3 regions of the Pseudoalteromonas sp. CST2 genome follow, and region 2 is predicted to be linked to each of the others. Evidence: predicted binding sites of a transcription regulator. Region 2 holds the regulator's gene; each other region holds the start of a gene.
The links. Region 2 encodes ArgR, which controls arginine synthesis, uptake and breakdown. Its sites were predicted from a motif close to ANTGAATANNTATTCANT; they were not measured.
Positions count from the first base shown of each region.

Region 1: argC (N-acetyl-gamma-glutamyl-phosphate reductase) is a predicted target of ArgR. The motif match lies at 1,559-1,576, and genes of this name have one in related genera.
Region 3: gltB (glutamate synthase large subunit) is a predicted target of ArgR. The motif match lies at 1,241-1,258, and genes of this name have one in related genera.

Region 1 covers NZ_JAQREO010000010.1:116,572-118,848, forward strand. Annotated here, with positions in the region: gene argB (acetylglutamate kinase) at 1-404, opposite strand, end outside; gene argC (N-acetyl-gamma-glutamyl-phosphate reductase) at 404-1,414, opposite strand; gene argE (acetylornithine deacetylase) at 1,633-2,277, shown strand, end outside.
Region 2 covers NZ_JAQREO010000001.1:157,942-160,218, reverse strand. Annotated here, with positions in the region: gene mdh (malate dehydrogenase) at 1-423, opposite strand, end outside; gene argR (transcriptional regulator ArgR) at 649-1,116, shown strand; gene PSH41_RS00715 (Dyp-type peroxidase) at 1,113-2,012, opposite strand; gene PSH41_RS00710 (ABC transporter ATP-binding protein) at 2,056-2,277, opposite strand, start outside.
Region 3 covers NZ_JAQREO010000008.1:148,411-150,687, forward strand. Annotated here, with positions in the region: gene PSH41_RS12325 (Grx4 family monothiol glutaredoxin) at 174-512, shown strand; gene PSH41_RS12330 (hypothetical protein) at 770-922, opposite strand; gene gltB (glutamate synthase large subunit) at 1,359-2,277, shown strand, end outside.

The DNA of each region.
Region 1 (2,277 bases), on a different contig from region 2:
TTAAGTAAATCGTTAACAATTGAATCATCATTACTTTCGCACTTACCTACTTGCCCAAGCGCTTTTAGCTTTTGAGACGCCATAACTCCGGCTTCATACAAACAAAGGCCAACAGGTTTATGGCCTGCATTAATAGCTTGGCTTACCAGCTGCTTATTTGCACAGCCAGCCAGCGCCCCCACTATGTAAGGCATTTGCTCACTTGGGCTAATACGCAGTCCTTGGTGCTTTGCACTAGCAAAGCCTGCTTGTTTTAGCCAAGTGTCAACTAACGAGCCACCACCATGAACAATAACAAACTGATTATTTTGATCAGCGCTTAATACGTCAAACAAAACTTTTGCCGCGTTTTCAGTATTAAGTACAGCACCACCTAATTTAATTACCCACGTTTTAGTGCTCATTAAAAGGCTCCTTTTAAGCCAGTGGTGTGATCTAAATTCATTGATAAGTTAATACATTGCAAGGCTTGGCCCGCAGCGCCTTTTAATAGATTATCTATCGCTGCCATAACAATCAGTTGAGAGCCTTGCTGCTGCCAACCAATATCTACATACGGTTGTTTTACCACGCTTTTAATAGATGGCACTTTATCAGCTAACAAACGAATCAACGGCTCGTTCTTAAGTACTTGATAAGCATCAGATACGTTTTCCTTGGTAACGCCTGGCTTAAGCTGTACATAAATAGTTTCTAAAATTCCACGCGGAAAATTACCTAAGTGCGGTGTAAATAACACCTTGTGGCCAAGGTGTTGTTCAATTTCAGGCCCATGACGATGGTTAAATAAACCATATGGGGCAAGCGATACTTCACAAAAATGAGTACCTACGCTGGCTTTGCGCCCTGCGCCAGTAACACCTGAAACAGCATTAATAATCACTTTTTCATCACTCAACAAGCCTGCCTGTTGCAACGGCTTTAACGCATTAAGCGCAGCGGTTGGGTAACAGCCGGCTACTGCCACAAGATTTGCATTGGCAATTGCACTGCTATTCCACTCTGCTAACCCGTAGGCTGCTTCGTTTAATAACTCAGGATGTTGGTGCTCAAAACCATAGTAAGTAACATAGTCGTCGTTGCTAGCAAGGCGGTAACCACCTGATAGGTCGAATACTTTTTTACCCATAGCTAAAAACTGCGGGGCTAAATCAACACTTACTTTGTGATCAGTACATAAGCAGATGTAATCGGCACTCGAATTTATGTCATCAAACGCGGATTCGCTCAGTGGTAGTAGAGGAATATCAAGAAGATTTCTATGCTCTGGGTATAAATCACTTAATAATTTATGTTTATCTAAACTTCCCTCAGAGACATAACAGCCCGATAACGTTAAATTAGGGTGCTTAGCAACTAAGCTTGCTAATTCTGCGCCGCTATAACCGCTTGCGCCAATAATCGCTACATTCATTTTTTACTCGTTTATAAATTTACTACTAAATAGGTGTGGTGTTCGCTTACACTAGCTTAGATGCTAGCTAATACTTTTCTCAATGAATTGTTGATTATCGTCGCATTATCTTCATGGCTATACTTAATATATTTATGCTTAAAAAGTGAATTGATATTCATCATAAATACTTTTATATTGTTATGCAATTAAATTGAATAATTATTTTGGATTTTTTTATGTCTTTGCCGTCATTTATCTCTATGTACCAACAACTCATTGCAGCCCCCTCTATTAGTGCAATAGAAGATGAGCTTTGTATGAGTAATAAAGGGGTAATAGAGTTGCTAGCACGTTGGTGCGAAAGTTTAGGTTTTACTTGCGAAATTATAGAGTTAGAAGGTGGAAAAGGCCGATACAACCTACTTGCTAAGCGGGGAGAAGGCGATGGCGGCTTAATGCTTGCAGGCCATACAGACACCGTACCGTTTGACGATAGCCGCTGGAACCACGACCCGTTTAAACTCACTGAACATAACAATAACTTATATGGGTTAGGTAGTATTGATATGAAAGGCTTTTTTGCTTTTGTATTACAAGCTATTAGTGAGCTTGATATAAAACAGCAAACACAACCTATTTTAATACTCGCCACTGCCGATGAAGAAACCACCATGGCGGGAGCGCAGCAAATTTGTAAGCACCCTAATTTAAAACCTGCGCGTTGTATTATTGGTGAACCTACTGATATGACTCCTGTATTTACTCACAAAGGACATATGAGCACGGCTATAAGAGTGATTGGCCGTTCAGGTCATAGTTCCAATCCCGAACGTGGTCTTAACGCCATCGAAGTCATGCATAAAGTGATTACAAAATTGCTG
Region 2 (2,277 bases):
CTTAGCGTCGTAAGTACCTGCTTTTTTGAATACTTCAGCAACAATTGGCACAGTGCCGTTTACTGGGTTAGTGATAACACCCACTAACGCTTTAGGACAGCTAGCTACAATGCCTTCTGCTAATGTTTTGATGATACCTGCGTTTACGTTAAATAAATCCGCACGATCCATACCTGGTTTACGTGGCATACCCGCTGGGATAAGTACGATATCACACCCTTCAAGCGCTTTATTTAAATCGTCTGCGCCAAAACCTGCCACTTTAACATCTGTAGGGATGTGAGATAGGTCAACCGCAACACCTGGTACAACTGGTGCAACATCGTAAAGTGATAATTCAGAACCAGCTGGTAAGCCTGTTTTTAATAATAAAGACAACGCTTGACCGATACCGCCTGCAGCACCTAATACAGCAACTTTCATTGGAATTCTCCGTAATTTGAGGTAGGAAATATTTGTGGCTCTTAAGATAATGAAATTAGCGACTAAAAACAAATTTATCCTGCTTATTTCAGGTATATTTTCGACCATAGTTGTAAACTTTGTTGGTTTATCGCAGCAAACTGGCAAGTTAACTAAACAACTGCTGCATAATTATTCATTTTTGTGTAGAATTTGCATTATAAATAACAAAAATGAATAAAGACTATGCAACCACAAGACAAACAAGAAGCGCTGGTAAAAGCGTTTAAAGCACTTTTAAAAGAAGAGAACTTTGGCTCGCAAGGCGAAATAGTCGAAGCATTAAAAGAGCAAGGCTTTGACAATATAAGCCAAAGTAAAGTGTCACGCATGCTTAGCAAGTTTGGCGCTGTGCGTACTCGTAATGCTAAACAAGAAATGGTTTATTGCCTACCCGCAGAAATGGGCGTACCGACTGCTAAAAGCCCACTACGTCAGCTTGTTATTGATATTATGCATAACGAAATGATGATTATTATAACCACCAGCCCAGGCGCTGCGCAGTTAATTGCCCGCTTATTAGACTCACTAGGCAAAGCGGATGGTGTATTGGGCACAATTGCCGGAGATGACACTATTTTTATTGCACCAGCAAAAATATCTGAAATAGACATTACACTAGAGCGCGTACGCATTTTATTTGATACGGTTTAAAGCTGTTTTAAAAAACTAACTGACGGCGCAAAAAACGCTGAGCCCATATCGGCTTGAGTAAAATCAAGCCAGTGGTCGTAACACTCCCCTTTTCCTATGCGGCTGTTAAGTACCTTTTCAAACGCACTTCCCGATGCAGAGCATGTAATACTTAGCATGCCTTGCTCGTAAACATCGCCATACGGCATGCTTTGGTTAAGCAGTATTGCTTGGCCGCTTTCATCTTTTAGCTCACTTCTAGTCGCGTGGCTCGTATCTACCTTAGGCTCAATTAAGGTGTTATCTAAACGTGTACGCCCCATAATATGCTCTTGCTCGCTTAGTGATAAATGCTGCCATACGCTCAGGTCATGCTTATAACGCTGTACATGAATATAGCTGCCTTGGTGTTCAAAGCTGTCGGGGTTATTAACCAGTGCCGTGATTCGTTTTTGGCGTCCATGTGGGGTGTCGCCTGCATAAATAAAGCCGTTAAAGTCTCGCCCATCTAAAAACCTAAAATTGCGAATTTGTTCAACCAGCTCTACATCGGGCGAAAACAACTTTAATATTTGCAATGCAAAAAGGTGATTAACATCTTCTCGGTCTGAGCGAATTTGTATGAATAAATCACATGGCTGTACGCGCATAACAAAATCACTGTGATTTATATTAGGAAAGCTTTGCAGCTCGCTTGGGATATATTCAGGTAGTATATGCGGCCAATATTGCGCGCCTATAGCCACCATGCAAGAGAGCATGGCTTCGGAAAACTGATCACTAAACTCTTCTTCAATTGCGCTTACGCGCTTAAGCTTTGCGCGCAATGACTCGTCTTGACCATCAAATACATTAAAAAATAAATGCAAACCGTGTAAGTTTGCTTCAGCACAAATCCCAGATTGCGCTTGCGCCATTGTTATTCCTTAGCTTTATAAAACACAGCGAATAACACATTTGTTATGATTCGAAAAAATTCACCGTGTGAGGTTTTATTTTTATTATAACCTGCTCATTTATTTCAAATGACTGGCCATATTGTGCGGCAACTTCAATCTCTTGCTCTGCAATTACAACAGTGTAAACATAAGCCGAGCCTATAAACCGACGGCTTAAAATGCTCACACCTTGAGGGTTATCGGCCTGCGTATTTTGCGCAAGCTCAATATGGTGCGGGCGAAT
Region 3 (2,277 bases), on a different contig from region 2:
GTGTTACTATAATTGTTGAGTATTTTACTCAAGTTTAAGCAAACAGCAATGCTATTGCTGAAGACTATTTCAATTGCGGCTTTATTTGCCCATTTTAAGTTATATATCTGTGGCCACAATGATTTATTTTCAAGCCCTAGGTATATCAAGCTATCGTCATTTTGAGGTTGTAGATGGAAACCATTGATAAAATTAAACAGCAGATTTCAGAAAACCCAATTATCCTTTACATGAAAGGGTCGCCTAAATTACCAAATTGTGGTTTTTCTTCACAAGCGTCACAAGCTCTAATGTCATGTGGCGAACCATTTGCCTATGTTGATATTTTACTTAATCCAGATATTCGCGCTGAGTTACCAGCATACGCAAATTGGCCTACTTTCCCACAGCTTTGGGTTGAGGGCGAATTAGTAGGTGGTTGTGACATTATCATTGAAATGTTTCAACGTGGTGAATTACAGCCACTGATCACTGAAACTGCAGCTAAGTATAAAGAAGCTGACGCAGAGTAATTGCTACTTTGCTAGATTATTAAAGCCACGTTTTACGTGGCTTTTTTGTGCCTATTAACTTTCTTACGTCTTAATCTCTTGAACAGCCCATCAGTGGGTGATTATAACCATTAATCTGTGCTCAATAGTTAGCAAACTCAGCCATTGCTCCTCGTTTAGGTGCACCTAGTCAGGATAAGTAATCAACAAAGCTACTTAATATAAGCGCGAATTTTAATTAAAATATGAGTTTTATATCAATGCGCAATAAGACGTAATCATTTTTCGGGGCTAAACGTGTCGCTATCTGCGTTAAATAATTCTTTTTTAGAACAACTAAATAGCGAGTTTTTTGCCCAGTTATCAACACGTTTTTCCAGCCTTACAATAGTTCGCTCAATCAAGCGAATTGGCATTAAATAAAAATTCACTACATCTGCACTAAAAACGATACCACAATTAATAACTATACTAATGAACGCTAAAAAAGCGTGATCCTAAACCTCTAATTTATTTAAAACGCATTAAACTATCTAAATGTTAACTGAACCCGTGGGAAAATAGTGAATATTTATTCATTAGTTTGGTGCTTTACGTTTACGTAAAGGGTATTGCTTTAACGCCTTTGTTTTTACAAAGTGTTAAAATTGACACCAGTGTCATGAAAAAATAACGCGCAAATAAGCGCTAAATGTTAAAACTTATGGGTGAAAAAGAAATCTTGCCTTGAAGTGAGAAATATTCAAGAATGTGAATATGTATTCAAAATAATATTGACTCTATTTACTATAGAGGCTAGTTTTGTGCGTCTGTTAGCAAATCGTCGAGCAGTTCATTCACGTTAACAGTGCAGCAAGGGAGGGGTCTATGTTATACGACTCAACATTAGAAAAAGATAATTGTGGCTTTGGCTTAATAGCCCAAGTAAATGGTCAAGCTAGTCATCGGCTTATTCGTACAGCTATTACTGGACTTGATCGCATGCAGCACCGCGGTGGTATTTCTGCCGATGGTAAAACAGGTGACGGCTGTGGTTTATTACTACAAAAACCTGACAGTTTTTTCCGTGCTATTGCGAGTGAGCATAATTGGCACTTAGGTAAAAATTACGCCGTAGGCATGGTTTTCTTAAATTCAGATCCCGTTTTAGCACAAGCTGCAAAACAGGTTTTATGTGAAGAATTAGAACAAGAAACACTTAAAATACTCGGTTGGCGTGAAGTGCCTACTGACCCTTCAATGCTAGGGCCAATTGCTACACAGCAATTACCTGGTTTTGAGCAAATTTTTGTTAGTGCGCCTGAAGGATGGCGCTCTAAAGATTTAGAGCGACGTTTATACGTAGCACGTCGCCGTGCAGAAAAGCGTTTAGCAGAGGATGAGTCGTTTTATATTGCGAGTTTATCGGGGTTAGTGACTATCTATAAAGGCCTTATGATGCCTGCAGATTTGCCTAACTTTTATTTAGACTTAGCTGATATTCGTATGACCAGCGCTATTTGTGTATTCCATCAGCGTTTTTCTACTAATACCCAGCCACGTTGGCCTTTAGCACAACCATTTAGGTATTTAGCGCATAATGGTGAAATTAATACCATTGAAGGTAACCGCCAATGGGCTCGTGCACGTTCGTATAAGTTTTCATCGCCACTTATTCCTGATTTACAAAGTGCAGCGCCGTTTGTAAACGAAACTGGCTCTGACTCTTCAAGCTTAGATAACATGCTGGAGCTGTTTTTAGCGGGTGGCATGGATTTATTCCGTGCTATGCGTATGCTTGTGCCAC